4 regions of the Erysipelothrix enhydrae genome follow, and region 1 is predicted to be linked to each of the others. Evidence: predicted binding sites of a transcription regulator. Region 1 holds the regulator's gene; each other region holds the start of a gene.
What was found. The regulator HrcA, encoded in region 1, represses chaperone genes, less so after heat shock. The targets are predictions, from matches to a motif close to TTTTAGCACTNNNNNNNNNNNAGTGCTAAAA.
Positions count from the first base shown of each region.

Region 1 (4,224 bases):
GATTTTCGTTTTTGTTGTGAAAGCACAGCATGACCTCGGGTCAGCGGTAGTCATTATTGGTGTTGCGTATATTTGTGTCTTAATACCATCACATGACAAATTAACACGTTTACAAAAAGGAATGTTTATTCTTGCAGGTGTAGGAATCATAGGACTGATCTTTCTGGATTCTTCCTTCGGAATTAGTCTCATTGAAAAATTAAACATTCCGCCTTATATGATTGGACGATTTAAAACATCCTCGAATCCATTCTTGGATCGTTATGGAAGTGGATATCAAATCTTTAATGGAATGGTTGCGATGTTTAAAGGTGGCCTTTTTGGAATGGGCTATGGAAATAGTTTAATCAAATATGGTTATCTTCCAGAAGCTCATACGGATTTTATTCTTGCTGTAACAATTGAAGAATTGGGGATGATTGGGTTCTCGGTGATTCTAATTGGATATGGAACGATGCTATTCCAACTGGTTAAATATTCATTTAAAGTTAAAAAAGAATCCGATAAAGTTATTTTAATGGGGACTGTTGCTTATATTATGATTCACTTTATCTTTAATATAGGAGGGATTACAGCGCTGATTCCGTTAACAGGAGTTCCACTTCTTTTTATATCAAAAGGGGGATCCAGTCGTATGGCAATTATGATTGCGATTGGTTTAACACAGAATGTAATTTCCCGTTATGAAATGGGAATAATTAATGTAAAACGTAAAGATCAACTCCGTATTAAACAAGAAGAAACTAAACGTAAAGAAAATTTAAAGCGATTAACAGAGGTAGTATAATGAGAGTTGTAGCAGGAACATTTGGATCGAGACCAATCAAAACGTTAAAAGGGGATACAACACGTCCTACAACGGATAAAGTTCGTGCCGCGATTTTTAATCGAATTGGCCCCTTCTTTAATGAAGGAGCAATGTTAGATGTATTTGGTGGATCAGGTGCGATGGCAATTGAGTCCATCAGCCGTGGTATTGAACATGGAGTTGTTTTTGAAAAAGATACTCGTGCCTTTAATGTCATTCAGGATAATATCAAAACATTTGGACTGGAATCGTGTATCCAACTTAAAAAAGGTGATTCGATGAAGTTGTTGGAAACGGTGTCGGGTTCCTTTGAGTTTGTTTTCCTTGATCCGCCATATCGGTATGAACATACACTTGAAATCATCAAGCTTATTATCAAGCGTGATTTGGTTGTAGATGGTGGTTTAATAATTTGTGAGACGGATAAGAATTATGACTTACCCAATGAGATTGATGGGTATTCATTGGATTGCGTGAAAGATTATGGAATTAGTAAAGTACGCTACTACAAAAAGGACAATTAGGTCCTTTTTTATTTTTTAGCACTTAAAGGTTGACAGTGCTAAACTCGTGGTGTAGAATAATACTAGACACAAAGAATAGAGTGTTTAGGAGGCGAGATTAATATGTTAACGCCACGCAAAATAGAAATATTTAAGGCGATTGTTAAAGAGTTTATTAACACAGCTGAGCCCGTGGGTTCAAAGACGTTAATCGATAAATATAACTTATCATACTCGTCTGCGACAATACGAAATGAGATGTCAGATTTAGAAAAAATAGGACTACTGGAAAAGACGCATACGTCTAGTGGACGTATCCCTTCAACAAAAGGATATCGATTCTATGTAGAACACCTCATGGATGAAGAAGAGAATTACGGTATTGAAACTGCAATTGCTCAAATCTTCTCCGATCGACGACTTGGTATTGATGAAGCAATTCGTCAAAGCTGTGATATATTATCGCAGATGACGAATCTCACTACGGTTGTATTAGGACCCAGTGCAATGAATGAGACACTTAAAAGTGTTCAGTTGATTCCATTGAGTGAATATAATGCAATGGCCGTGTTCGTTACAGAGTCAGGGCATGCAGAGCATCGAATCTTTAATTTTGATAGTAAAGTTGATGTGAATGACCTTGAGGCGTGTACTTCAATTTTAAATGAACGATTAAAAGGTACAGCACTATCGGAAGTTGTTGATAAAATGGAAAGTCTAAGACCCATCTTATCAAAACGAATCGAAAAGTATGAGGTACTCTTTGAAGCGTTTGTGGGAGCATTTGTTAAATTTGCTCAGGACGAAGTCTATTTAAGTGGTGAACGCAATATGTTATACCAGCCAGAATTCTCAAACATAGAGAAACTTCGTGAAATGATGGATATGCTCGAAAACAGTGAAATGTGGCGTAACTTATCCACAGGACAAAATCACTTAAGTCTTAAAAAAGGCGATCAAAGTGAAATTGTTTGGGTTGATGATATGGCCGTTGTATCCAGTTCGTTTAATTTATTAGATAATCATGAACATAAGTTGATGATTGTCGGACCAAGCCGAATGGAGTACAGTCGCGTTGTCTCGTTAATGGATTATGTTTCGGAGATGATCGAAACGGTGTATGGGAAAGGTGGCAATGATGAGCAAGACGAATAAAACCGCTGAAGAGCTCAATGAAGAAGTTCAATTAGAACCTGAAGTTGAAGCAACAGACAGCGAAGAACTTGAAACTTCAAACTTAGAGAATGAGGCTTCTGAAACAGATGAAGCAATTGATGAGAATGAAGCCTTACGAAAAGAAATTGAAACGTTAAAAAACGACTATTTTAAAATGTTAGCAGATACAGAAAACTTAAAAAAACGTCTGCAACGCGAGTACGATCAACTGCGTAAATACCGAATTCAAGGTTTTGCGGCAGATGTATTGCCTGTGTTAGATAATTTGGAGCGTGCATTAAAACAAGAGACAACGGATGAAGCGTTAAGAGAAGGTGTACAAATGATTTATGATCAATTGATGGCATCCCTTAAAGCGGAAGGTATTGAACCGATTAATGCATTAAATCAGCCTTTTGATCCAAATATTCATCAAGCAATGATGACTGAGGAAAAAGAGGGAGTAGAATCCAATATCGTGATTGAAGAATTTCAAAAAGGATATATGTTAAAAGATCGCATTCTACGTGCGAGTTTAGTAAAAGTGAGTCAATAGGAGGATATATATTATGAGTAAAGTTATTGGTATTGATTTAGGAACAACAAACTCAGCTGTTTCCGTAATGGACGGTGGAGAAGCAAAAGTAATTACAAACCCAGAAGGAAATCGTACAACACCTTCTGTTGTAAGTTTTAAAAATGGTGAACGTATTGTTGGGGATGCTGCAAAGCGTCAAGTTGTTACAAACCCTAACTCAGCAGTATCTGTTAAACGTTTAATTGGTACAGGCGAAAAAGTTACACTTGAAGGCAAGGATTACACACCAGAAGAAATCTCAGCAATGATCTTAGGTTATATGAAGAGCTATGCAGAAGATTACCTCGGTGAAAAAGTTACAAAAGCTGTAATCACTGTTCCTGCATACTTTAATGACGCACAACGTCAAGCTACAAAAGATGCTGGTAAGATTGCTGGATTAGAAGTAGAACGTATTATTAACGAACCAACTGCAGCTGCACTTGCATTTGGAATTGATAAGACAGATAAAGAAGAAGAAAAAGTTCTTGTATTTGACCTTGGTGGTGGTACATTTGACGTTTCCATTCTTGAACTTGCAGATGGAACATTTGAAGTATTATCAACTGCAGGGGACAACAAATTAGGTGGAGATGATTTTGACCACATCGTTGTTGATTATTTAGTAGATATTTTCAAAAAAGAAAATGGAATTGATTTATCATCAGATAAGATGGCAATGCAACGTCTAAAAGAAGCAGCAGAAAAAGCGAAAAAAGATTTATCTTCAACTGTAAATGCTTCAATTTCATTACCATTTATCTCAGCAGGTGAAAATGGTCCATTACACTTGGAAACAACATTATCACGTGCTAAATTTGAAGAAATGACAAAGAGCCTTGTTGAACGTACAATGGTTCCAGTTCGACAAGCATTAAAAGATGCTGGACTTACAAAAAATGATATTCATCAAGTATTACTTGTTGGTGGATCAACACGTATTCCTGCAGTTGTTGAAGCAGTTAAAAATGAATTAGGAAAAGAACCTAATAAATCTGTAAACCCTGATGAAGTTGTTGCAATGGGTGCCGCAATTCAAGGTGGTGTTATTTCTGGAGATGTTAAAGATGTATTGCTTCTTGACGTTACACCATTATCATTAGGTATTGAAACAATGGGTGGTGTGATGACTGTTCTTATTGAACGCAACACAACAATTCCTACATCAAAATCACAAGTAT
Region 1 is NZ_CP125807.1:1,252,537-1,256,760, forward strand. Features, by position in the region: gene LLS04_RS06200 (FtsW/RodA/SpoVE family cell cycle protein) at 1-787, shown strand, start outside; gene rsmD (16S rRNA (guanine(966)-N(2))-methyltransferase RsmD) at 787-1,332, shown strand; gene hrcA (heat-inducible transcriptional repressor HrcA) at 1,435-2,466, shown strand; gene grpE (nucleotide exchange factor GrpE) at 2,450-3,022, shown strand; gene dnaK (molecular chaperone DnaK) at 3,036-4,224, shown strand, end outside.

Region 2 (4,224 bases), 110 kb from region 1:
TGTTCCAACATTGCTTGATCGATACCAAGGCTGTGACGGTATTCTAAATCCATCACTTCGCTTTCTTTCATGTATCGATCGCCCGTAGCACGCATGTCATATCCCGTTACACGAATCCCAACAAAAAAACCAACCCCCAACGCGGTGATTATAAGGATCGCAACAAACTGAAACCATTTGGCCTTAATTTCGCGTAGGATATCTTTTACCATGAGATGTCATCCACCGACTTCACATGGTCATTAGCCCAATTTCGTTCAACTTTACCGTTTTTAATTTCAATAACACGGTCTGCAATTTGTGTAATGGTTTGATTATGGGTAATAATCACAACCGTCATATTATAGATATCGGAGCAATCACGAAGCACACGAAGTACTTGTTGACCGGTTTCAGTATCCAGTGCTCCTGTAGGTTCATCACAAAGTAATAACTTTGGATTCTTGGCTATTGCCCGTGCAATCGCGACACGTTGTTGCTCGCCACCTGACATTTGCGCTGGAAAATTTCCCATACGTTTCTCAAGACCCACTTGTTCTAAAATTATTTGAGGGTTCTTAGCGTCTTTACATATCTGAGTCGCAAGTTCCACATTCTCCAAAGCGGTAAGATTAGGGATTAAGTTATATGATTGAAAAACAAACCCCACATCATCACGTCGATAAGCCGTCATTTCTCGATCACTCATGCCAGTAATTGCTTTTCCATCGATGGTAACACTCCCAGAAGTGGGCGTATCCATACCACCAATAATATTCATTACAGTTGTTTTCCCAGCACCGGATGGTCCAACAATGACGATAAACTCACCTTTATTAATAGAAAAATCCACCCCTGCACATGCTGAGATTTCAACGTTTCCAACTTTGTATACTTTTGTAATATCTTTAACTTCAATATAACTCATAGTTCAATAACCTCCTTAATACACTTCAACAGTGCTTCATGTGTATTTGGAAGCGTTCCTTCAATAACACAATCCAAACACATGTTTAAATACTCATTAATTGCTTTTCCTTCAATACCTATTTTTTTTAAGTCCAACGCCGTAATTTCAAGATCACGAATGGATGTTGGACGTTTTTGATCTTTAATTTCTTCGATAATTTGACTTATATGTGTACAACGTTGTAGTTGATACTGTGCCCGCGAACCTTTTGCTAGGTTATCAGCGCGTTTAACCACCATTAAATCCTCAACCCAATTAATACCATGAACTCGAATGAGTTGTTGGAGTTGCGCAGATACTGGTTGTACTTTTAAATCGTGTTCAAGAATCAATTTCTCTAAATACGTCCGCTTCTTAATTGAGAATTGTAATGCTTCAAAATAAGGGCGCGCAATGATACAACTTGCTTGCGCATGACCCGGATAGTGTGCAATACCCAAATCATCTACAGTTTGCACACTAATTTTTCCTAAATCATGAAACAAAGCAACCAATTTCAAATCAACGCGATTTGGAATTCCTTGCATTGTACGAATGGTATGCTCGTATAGTGAGTATTCATGGAAAGGGTTATGCTGATCGAATCCTAGCGTTGCCTTGAGCGGCGGAAAGAGTGTCATTAAGAATTCCGGACAGTGAAAGCTTGTTTCTAAAAAATAGGGTCCCTTCAAATAACGTGATAGTTCAGGATAAATTTGTACAAGTTTTAGACGTTGAAGTGACTCTATTTGTAATTGCACCTCAAATAATGTTTCTGCATCAATATCAAAACCGAGTTCCGATTTAAAGCGATAAAGACGCGCAATTCGTAATACGTCCTCTTTAAAACGAACTTTAGGATCGCCAATAACACGAAGTTTATGATTTTTTAAATGCTCGACCCCATTATAGTAATCAATTAAACCATGACGCGGATGATAATAAAGAGCATTCACCGTAAAATCACGACGCTTTGAATCATCAAAAAGGTGATTAATAAACTCTACACGTGATGGCCGTCTACCATCCTCATAATCCCCTTCAAGCCGCATTGTAGAGATTTCAAAATGTTCTTCACCTAACATAAACTTAACACCATAATCATGACCGTTTGATTCAAGTGAATATTTTTCATAAATTTTTAAAAGTTGTTCTGGTAAAGCATTAGTACATAAGTCTATATCAAATGATCGATGTCCCATTAAAGCATCACGAACAAAGCCACCAACCACAAAAACTTCAAATCCACGGTCAGTAAGCTCCATCATCACGGTTTCAATATTTTTAGATAATTCGATCATTTGCATCAACTCCATTTAAATTATAACACCCTTCGTTCGAAGGTGAGCATTGTTCACCAAAAATTAACAAATAAAAAAAGAGGATTTCTCCTCTTTTCTACTGAACACGAATCTTACTAGAGTTCTGTTCTTCAACTTTTGTTGGAAGTGTAATTTGGAGTACACCTTGTTCGTAACTTGCATCAATTGCATTCGCATCAACTTCCGCAAAACGAATTTGTCGTTTAATATTTCTTTGATTTCGTGATCGATAAAAGTAATTTTTCTCTTCGCTCTCTTCCGATTCACGACGTATTGCTTGAATGGATAAGATATCACCACTAAATTCGATATCAATATCTTCCTTTTCAAATCCTGGCATTTCAATTTCTACGTAGTAACTTCCATCTTCACGATAGATATCAATACCTGTTCCATAACCTGCGTTATTCATAAAATCATCACCAAACAAGCTTTCTAAAAGTGTTGTCGGTCTTACTGTTTGTTTCATACAATTACCTCCTATTTTAGCACTCGCCTCGATAGAGTGCTATTACACCCTTAGTATACCACATCCTTTAGCACTGTCAACACTAGAGTGCTAACAGATATAAATTAGGTTAGCCTTTCTTGACACACTTATTATACAGGCGTATAATACCAATTAAATTAGGTGTCCCTAATTTAATACAGGAGGTCCTATAATGACTATTTCAAAATCATTGTTATCCGATTTTAAATCGGAATATCAAAATAATAAAGCGGCTCGTACGCTCGAAAACGCATTGACACACAGCGGAATTCACGACATCGCTGTAGATCATTCATTATCATCACGCTACCCTGATGCCTTCTCTGTGCAGGCAAAAACAGGTCAAATTACAAATCAAAAGGCAAGTGGACGTTGCTGGATGTTCGCATCCCTTAACACAATGCGGGCCGATGTTCTTGGATGTCTAAACGTTGATTCATTCGAATTCTCGGAAACGTATCCATTCTTTTGGGATAAACTCGAAAAAGCAAATTACTTTCTCGAAAGTATTCTAGAAACTAAAGACGAACCAACTGATGGTCGTTTAATTCAACACCTTCTATCAGGTCCTATTCAAGATGGTGGTCAATGGGATATGTTTAAAGGAATATTAGAAAAATACGGTGTTGTTCCTAAAGAAGCAATGCCTGAAACCTACCACAGCTCAAATTCCGCATTTATGAATAAAATCATCACTTCAAAACTGCGCGAATTTGCTTATGAACTGCGCGAATCCGAAAACCCACGTAGTAAAGATGAAATGTTATATGAGATTTATCATATTCTATGTTTATGTCTTGGAACACCACCTGAATCATTTAGTTATGAATACCATGATAAAGATGGCAACTATAAAAAAATCGATACCATTACACCGGTTGATTTTATGAATAAGTATGTAGGTTGGAATCTTAAGGATAAAGTAAGTATTATTAATGCCCCCACTCAAGATAAGCCTTACGGAAAAGCATTTACCGTTAAATATCTCGGTACGGTAAAAGAAGCTGATCCAATTAAGTATGTGAATGCACCCAGTCATATCTTAAAAGAGGCTGCAATTGCGCAACTTCAAGATGGAAAACCTGTCTGGTTTGGATGTGATGTCGGACAAATGCATGATCGTGATAATGGTATTATGGCTAAAGATGCCTTTGATTTCAAAGGGGTTTTGAATACTGAATTAAATCTCGATAAAGCCGGTCGTCTTGATTATGGCGATAGTTTAATGACACATGCAATGGTCTTTGTCGGCGTTAATTTGGATGAAAATGGAAAACCAACACGTTGGAACGTTGAAAACAGTTGGGGAACTGATCGTAATGCACGTAAAGGCTATTACACCATGACGGATGAATGGTTTGATGAATACAACTACCAAGTTATGGTGGATAAGAAATATGTACCAAATGATTATCTTGAAGCTCTCGAAAGCGATGAAGTTATTGAACTTGAACCATGGGATCCAATGGGAGCTCTTGCGTTTG
Region 2 is NZ_CP125807.1:1,146,320-1,150,543, reverse strand. Features, by position in the region: gene LLS04_RS05700 (FtsX-like permease family protein) at 1-212, opposite strand, end outside; gene LLS04_RS05695 (ABC transporter ATP-binding protein) at 206-907, opposite strand; gene LLS04_RS05690 (CCA tRNA nucleotidyltransferase) at 904-2,229, opposite strand; gene LLS04_RS05685 (Hsp20/alpha crystallin family protein) at 2,327-2,719, opposite strand; gene LLS04_RS05680 (C1 family peptidase) at 2,913-4,224, shown strand, end outside.
Region 2: a site for HrcA is predicted at 2,785-2,815, ahead of LLS04_RS05685 (Hsp20/alpha crystallin family protein). Genes of this name have one in related genera too.

Region 3 (4,224 bases), 700 kb from region 1:
ATAGTTGGATCTATGTCGCGAACTGGAACACCAACAGATAATCCAATTATCGAATCATTAAATGGATGGATTAAAGCAGAAATGGCGTGTGATTATCAATACTGGTCCGTAGATAACTTTGAAAATTTTATCGAAGAATATGTACATTATTTTAATTTTGAAAGACCTGCTTACTGTTTAAATTACAAAACCCCTATCCAATATAAAATGGATAAGGGTTTCTAGTCTATTATTAATGTCTACTTTTGTTTGACAACTCCAATTTATAGGCTTCCTTTTTTTATTTATTAATACATTGGCGGCATTTCAGGTGTGATTTGTTTCTCTTCAACTGACGATGCAACTGCAGCTTCTGTTGTTAGGAAGAGGGATGCAATCGATGCAGCGTTGAGTAATGCATTTCGTGTTACGCGTGTAGGATCAAGGATTCCTGATTCTTGAAGGTTTTCCCATTGTCCTGATTTTGCGTTAAATCCAATATTCAACTCTGATTCAAGTTGTTTTGTAACGATTTCATCTCCATCAAATCCAGCATTTTCAGCTATTTGCCATAATGGTTTTAGGATTGATTCAAAGACGGTTTTAATACCTCTATTTTCGTCTTGATTTTCTGAACTAAGGTTATCTTTTAAATCCATGTAGGCGCGAGCAAGGGCATATCCACCACCAAGCACGACACCTTCAGCAACCGCAGCTTTGGTTGCGTTGAGTGCATCTTCAATGCGTAGCTTTTTCTCTTTCATTTCGGATTCAGTTGCTGCTCCAACTTTAATGACAGCAACACCATTTGTAAGTTTCGCAAGACGTTCCTCAAGTTTTTTCTTATCAAAGTCGCTGCTTACATTGTTTATTTGAGAACGAATTTCGCTTGCACGTTCTTCGATGGCCACTTTGGTTCCAGCTCCACCAATTAAGGTTGTTTCGTCCTTGCGGATGACTACTTTTGAAGCCGTTCCAAGTTGATTGATTTCAGTTTCTTTGATGTTCATTCCAAGTTCTTTACTGATTAATGTAGCGCCTGTTGCAATCGCAATGTCTTCAAGCATCATTTTTTGATTGTCTCCAAATCCTGGTGCTTTTGTTGCAGCTACATTGAAGGTTCCACGGAGTTTATTGACTACAAGTGTTGAGACAACATCATTGTCAATATCCTCAGCAATAATAAAGAATGGTTTATTTTGTTGAACAATTTGTTCTAAGAGGGGAAGGATTTCTTGGATTGTTGAGATTTTATGATCTGTAACCAAGATATAAGGGTTTTCCATCTCAATTTCCATGGTCTCACGATCTGAAACCATATAAGGTGAAATATAACCTTTGTCATATTGAAGTCCTTCCACAACTTCTAATTCAGTCTCAAATGTATTGGATTCATCTACTGTAATGACACCATCATTTCCAACTTTCTTCATTGCTTCCGCAATAATTGCTCCGATTTCTTCGCTACCAGCACTGATTGAGGCAACGTTTGCGATATCGCTGCTTGTCTCTATTTTACTGCTGTTTTCAAGCAGGTAGTCAGCAATTGCCCGCGATGCTTTTTCAATACCAAGACGCATTAATACGGGATTTGCGCCACGATCAACATGCACTAATCCTTTATGAATCATTTCCTGTGCAAGTAATGTAGCGGTTGTTGTTCCATCTCCAGACACATCATTGGTCTTATTGGACACTTCATATAGCAACTTTGCCCCCATGTTTTCAAATGGGTTTCTAAGTTCAATTTCTTTAGCGATGGTAACACCGTCATTAGTGATAAGCGGTGAACCAAAACTACGCTCTAAAACAACATTACGTCCCTTAGGACCGAGCGTTACACTTACCGCATTAGCAAGTGTATCCATTCCTTTTAAGAGTAAATCTCTTGAGTTTTGTCCATAACGTACATCTTTAGCCATTATTTATCATCCTCCACAATTGCAAGTACATCTTTCATGTCGATAATTAAATAATCTTTGTTTTGATAAGTTACATCTGTTGTTGCATATTTTTTATAGATGACACAATCCCCAACCTTTACATCAATGGGAAGTGTATTACCTTCTTTATCTTTCGTTCCATTACCTACAGCAACAACGCGTGCCATAGAAGGCTTCTCTTTGGATTCCGGCAATAAGATTCCGCTTGCAGTAGCGGACTCTGCAAGAATCTCTTCTAACAAAATGCGGTCATACAATGGTTTAATCATGATGCGTTTCCTCCTTTATTTTGACCTCTGGCACTCTATTGTTATGAGTGCCAACACCTATATTCTAGGATTGACTTCAAATTTTGTCAATCCCCATTTGTTAAATTATCAGGTCTCTATACAAAGTAATCGTGAAAGATTGCAATGTAATCATATTGACTTGAAAATTATTAAACAAAGAATAAAATCAAAGTGAAAGGGGGGATATTTTGCGACGAAGTGTTAAGAACACAGTATCGACAATGCTGTTATTTGGACTGATGATTCTCGGCGCACAGGCAACTGCACTCGCCAAAGTAGGTTGGGAAAATGTAGGTTGGTCAGGCGCAAATTTTTTATCGAAGGCATGTAACTCAAAAACTACCGTATTTGATGAACCCAAATATTCATATATGTCGGCGACAGCAAAAATAGGATCAAAGCAAACTAAAAAACATGCTTACAGTCCAAGTCCATATACATCGGTTCATGCAGTTGCTTTTTCAGGATATAACGAAACGTGCTATACCTGGGGTAATGCATATTAATCGATGGAACTCCCTAATAAACTAGGGAGTTATTATAAGGGGTGTTAAATATGAATAAAAAAAAATTATTGACAATTTATCATGTGCTTTTATCACTGTATATGATTGTATGTACTTCGTTCTTTTTCAATCAATATTGTGATATAGCGAAAAACAATGTTTCCAATTTATCGAATTTCATTTATTTCATCAAAGATAATCTGTTCTTATTGGTTTTATTTTCGATTGTACTCATTTCAATTGTTTTGAACCTCTTTTATGTTTCAGAATATTGGATTTTTGTATCTAAAGAAATACTTAAAATTAAGCGTATTGTAGGTTTTACTTATTCAGAAATACTACGCTCTTTCACCTTAGATTATATGGTGCAACTCGTCGCAACGTTTCTCTTCTCATCACTTCTGTCAGTCCCTTTTTTGAACTATTTTAAATTGCCGATTGGAGTGCCAATTATCATAGCGGGAACAATCATGATTCTTGTGATGGGATTGATCATCAATATTTTGTTTTGGAGATGTTTAAGGGCATATAGGAAAAATAAAAGTGTTGGTCTTAATATCACCAAGAAAGTGGGTTTAGTATTTCAATTCTCGACCTCTTTGATGTTGTTGTTTGTATCGCTCATTCTTTTTGAGGATTTAAACCGGCAAGTATCACCTTATAAAAACTATGCTCAATTAGATACAGCCTGGTCCGTGTCTGCTAAGTATCCGGAATCGCTTCAAGAAACCATGAAAATCGAACAAAATCCTGAGCTCTATCGTGGTGAGATCCTCAATAAAATCGCTACCACCTACGAAGAATACCACGATCATATGATTGTATTCTATCTCGATTCCCACTCATCAAATACACTTGGAAATCTTGTATTCCTAAACGAAACGGCTTTAAAACTTAATAACATGAATACAAAGTCCGTGAAACGCTATCAGAATACTGATGCGATTCCAATCATTACAAGTAACTCCCGATACACTGTGGGGGATCAAATTCAATCAGAAGGGTTAAACTATGTCATCGCGGAAGTAGTTGAAAAGCCGTTTACAATCCTTGGTCCCAGCGACTATATAGAATTGTCGTCAAAGGACTACCTAATTGCTTATTTCGATATCTCAAACATTAATCAACATCTCCAATTAACCAACAGTAATTTTATCGATGAACTCTTTTTTATGAATCTTTCAGAAGATGAGGTGGAACACATCAGGAATGATTTAAATGAACCGACATTTAAGTACCAAGTATCCTCGATTAAAAGCATTCAAGAAGGATTCTATCATCAGAAAATATTAATGTTGGCGAGTTATTTCGGCGTGGGAATGATTAATATGATTTTTAGCTTATTTGGCTTGATTTGCGCGGTGTTTGTAGATATTCATTATCGCTCTCTAGATTTTGCTTTATATCAAGTTGTGGGATACTCGAAACAATATCTCATCCGTTCATATCTAAAATCGATATTTTGCCTTATCTTTATATCGACGTTGATTGGAATTGCAACGATGC
Region 3 is NZ_CP125807.1:216,126-220,349, reverse strand. Features, by position in the region: gene LLS04_RS01235 (IS3 family transposase) at 1-225, shown strand, start outside; gene groL (chaperonin GroEL) at 288-1,901, opposite strand; gene LLS04_RS01225 (co-chaperone GroES) at 1,901-2,191, opposite strand; gene LLS04_RS01220 (hypothetical protein) at 2,401-2,718, shown strand; gene LLS04_RS01215 (hypothetical protein) at 2,769-4,224, shown strand, end outside.
Region 3: a site for HrcA is predicted at 2,217-2,247, ahead of LLS04_RS01225 (co-chaperone GroES). Genes of this name have one in related genera too.

Region 4 (4,224 bases), 750 kb from region 1:
TATCTGGATTGCATTTTTTAATCCCGCAGATGAGGAAAAACTTTTAGAAGAAACTCTGGTTGCATCTATCAGTGCAGAAAATCGAGAGTCCTACTACGATGATCCGGTTGATATTGTTGTACATGAAGGTATTACATTTGAAACACCTAAAGAACAAATTATTGAACAATTAGGTGAATTTAAGGAAGATGAGAATGCCCGATTTAAAAACATCACCTTCGAACATAATAAAAAAGCAAAAAGCACTTTCAAATTCGATGTCGATTCAGGATGTATGGAATATATTGAGATCACTAATTATCGAAAACCGATTCAGTAAAATAGATACAATTTCGTATCTATTTTTTTTGTTTTATTCTTGTCAGGAAAACTTCATAAGCGTATGATAATGATGAAAAGTTGGGAGTTGTTGATTTGGAAAGAAAAAAAGATATTTTAAATTATTTTGATAAAACACGTCTGGAATTTATTGGAAAAGGAATTGTGGTCGGTGTATTTGCTGGACTTATTGTAAGTTTGTTTCGGTATTTGATAGAGGAATTATTAGGTTATGTGAAACTTGCCTATGCGCTGTTACGCATTCATCCACAGTGGATATTTGTTTGGGTGTTCGCATCAATTGTGCTTGCGATTGGAATTGGTTTTATTATTAAAAAAGACACAATGATTAAAGGGAGCGGTATTCCGCAAATTGAAGGTCAAATGTTAGGGGTCATGCATATGAATTGGCTCTCTATTATTTTAAGAAAAGGTATCGCCGGGGTCTTGTCAATTGGTTCAGGGCTTTTTTTAGGACGAGAAGGACCTTCGATTCAGTTGGGTGCTGCAGTGGGACAAGGTGTTAATCAGGGCTTCAAGGGAAACACGATGTCTGAAAAGGTTCTAGTTTCAAGTGGTGCGGGAGCGGGTCTTGCGGCTGCGTTCAATGCTCCTGTCGCGGGACTTCTCTTTGTTTTGGAAGAGGTCCATCATAATTTTTCACCATTAGTGCTTTTAACAACCCTTGCTGCAACAACAACTGCAAATTTTATTTCGCTCTATTTCTTTGGGCTGAGTCCAATATTATCTTTTGGTCATTTACAGACGTTTGAGTTAAAGCATTATGGATTTATAATTGTATTAGGTTTGATTTTAGGTGTTGCGGGATTTATTTACCAAAAGATAGTGCTTTGGGTTCCTACTGTTTACAATAAAATAAAAAAAGTCCCAGCACATTTCTATGGTGTCATCCCTTTTGTTCTTGTTATTCCAATTGGGTTCTTTTATCCACACTTAATTGGTGGTGGTAGTGATATTATTCATATACTTGTGGAAAATCCATTCGGACTTTCTGTGCTTATTTCAATTTTTATTCTTAGATTTATTTTCTCAATGGTTTCATATGGTTCTGGTCTTCCTGGAGGAATATTTTTACCAATTCTTTCACTTGGGGCACTGTTAGGTGCCATTTTTGGTTCTTTTTTGATTTCAAAGTTTGGCTTAGATCCCACATTTCTGAAGTCATTTATCGTGATTGCCATGGCAGGTTACTTTACAGCAATCGGAAAAGCACCACTTACTGCAATTGTGTTGATTACAGAAATGGTTGGTAATTTTGACCAACTAATGCCGATTGCGGTGGTATCTTTGGTTGCCTATGTTGTTTCTGATTTATGTGGCGGTGAACCTGTATATGAAGCAATGTTAGAACGACTTGCGGGGGAACGTGCACCCAACATCACCGGTGAAAAAGAGATTATCGAGGTATGTGTTCATGTGGAAAGTGCACTTGATGGGTGTATGGTACGTGACGTCTTTTGGCCGAAGTCATGTTTGTTAGCCGGGCTTGGACGTGGAGAACATGAATTGATTCCACACGGAGATACGATTATTCTTGCGGGAGATACGTTGAAAATTTTAACGGATTTGAGTTCTAGTGCAGAAGTACGGAAGAAACTTTTAGACCAAGTTTCAACAAAAAAACCAGCTTAGGACTGGTTTTTTTTGTATACATATTTAGTAATACGAATTAAGAACTAAAAATATTCTCTAACCCGTTGACAAAATACGAGAATGCGATATGATATTAGCACTTAAGGTATAAGAGTGCTAAGGAGGAATAGAATGGCTCGAACAAAACAATTTAAAGCTGAATCAAAAAGGCTACTAGACTTAATGATTAATTCTATCTATACGAATAAGGAAATTTTCTTAAGAGAATTAATTTCAAATGCGAGTGATGCGGAAGATAAACTTTACTACAAATCTTTACAAGATACTTCAATTGAAATTAATAAAGAAGATTTGAAGATTGAAATAGAATTGGATGAGGAAAACCGTACCCTAACAATTCATGATTACGGTATTGGTATGACCGAGAAAGAATTGGAAACATATCTTGGTACAATTGCGAAAAGTGACTCTCACGCCTTTAAGAAGGCACTTGAAGAAGGTGATGATGCGGTCGATGTGATTGGTCAATTTGGTGTCGGATTTTATTCTGCATTCATGGTAAGTGATCATGTGGATGTAATCTCAAAAGCCTATGGAGAAGAACAAGCATATAAATTTAGTTCTGATGGTTTAAACGGATTTAAGATTGAAGAAGCAGAACGTGAAAAACATGGTTCTACAATTATTTGTAAGATTAAAGACAATACGGATGATGAATTTTATGAACGTTTTATTGATGAATACACGATTAAGAACTTAGTAAAAACGTATTCTGATTACATCCGTTATCCAATTGAAATGAAAGTTGAAGGCGAGACTGAAGTCTTAAACTCAATGATACCAATTTGGAAACGCTCTAAAAATGATGTGACTGAAGAAGCATTAAATCAATTCTACAGAGATAAATTCCATGATTATGATGATCCATTTAAAACGATTCAAATGAAAGTCGAAGGTAATCCTTCCTTTGATGCGTTATTATTTATCCCTAAACATGTACCAATGGATTTCTACTCTCAATCATTTGAACCGGGACTCCAACTTTACAGTCGTGGCGTATTTATCATGGATCATAATAAGTCCTTAATTCCGGAAGAATTTAGATTTGTACGTGGTCTTGTGGACTCACCGGATTTAAATCTAAATATATCTCGTGAAATTTTACAACATGACCGTCAACTTGCTGCGATTTCAAAACGTATCGAGCGGAAGATTAAAAGCGAATTAGAATTGATGATGAAAAATGATCGTGAGGCATATGAATCATTTTGGACTAATTTTGGACTATCCATTAAATACGGAATTTATACTTCATATGGATCGAAGAGTGATGCACTAAAAGATCTTGTTCTCTATAAGAGTTCTCATGGTGAAGATCTTGTATCAATCAAAGAGTATAAGGAACGTATGAAAGAGGATCAAGAAGAAATTTACTTTGTTTCAGGCGAAAATGTAACGAAATGTGCTCATTTACCGCAAACGGAATTTGTTGTTTCTAAAGGATATGAAGTACTCTACTTCACTGATGAAATTGATGAATTTGCAATTCAAATGTTAAGAGAGTACGAGGGAAAAGCCTTTAAATCTATTAATCAAGGAGACTTAGATTTAGTTGATGAAGAAACTAAAAAATCAATTAAAGCGAAAAAAGAAAGTCACAAAGATTTAATTACAGCACTAAAAGAAACATTGAAAGATGAAGTTGATGATGTAACATTGTCTACACGACTTGTAAATCATCCAGTGTGTCTTGTAAGTGAAGAGGGTGTATCCTTTGAGATGGAGAAAGTATTGAATGCAATTCCAGATCAAGGCGAACGCGTGAAGGCAAAACGCATTTTAGAAATTAACCCTGAACACCCATTGTTGGAAGCTCTGGAGCGTGTGCATCAAGAGAAACCGGATGAACTCGGTGATTTCGCAACAATCCTATACGATCAAGCATGTCTTATTGAAGGACTACCAATCAAAGACCCTGTAACATTCTCAAAACGTGTTGCGGACTTAATGGTTGCATCCACAAAATAAATGTTCTACAAAACCCCTTTGTGTTTAATGAAGGGGTTTCTCTTATAATGAGAATAATAAAATTCTGTGGTTTTAGAATGATTGTGCTACAATAGATTTAGAAAAAGAGGATTTGTAATGCGAAGTGTAGGAGAAAATCTACTGAAATTTGTTCCTAATTTCACGGTAATTGATTTAGAAACAACAGGACGTAGTAATAAGTTTGAAGACATAACGGAATTAAGTGCTATAAAGTATCGAAACTATAAACAGGTCGATGCATTT
Region 4 is NZ_CP125807.1:507,067-511,290, reverse strand. Features, by position in the region: gene LLS04_RS02590 (hypothetical protein) at 1-319, shown strand, start outside; gene LLS04_RS02585 (ClC family H(+)/Cl(-) exchange transporter) at 415-1,971, shown strand; gene htpG (molecular chaperone HtpG) at 2,104-3,960, shown strand; gene LLS04_RS02575 (3'-5' exonuclease) at 4,078-4,224, shown strand, end outside.
Region 4: a site for HrcA is predicted at 2,064-2,094, ahead of htpG (molecular chaperone HtpG). Genes of this name have one in related genera too.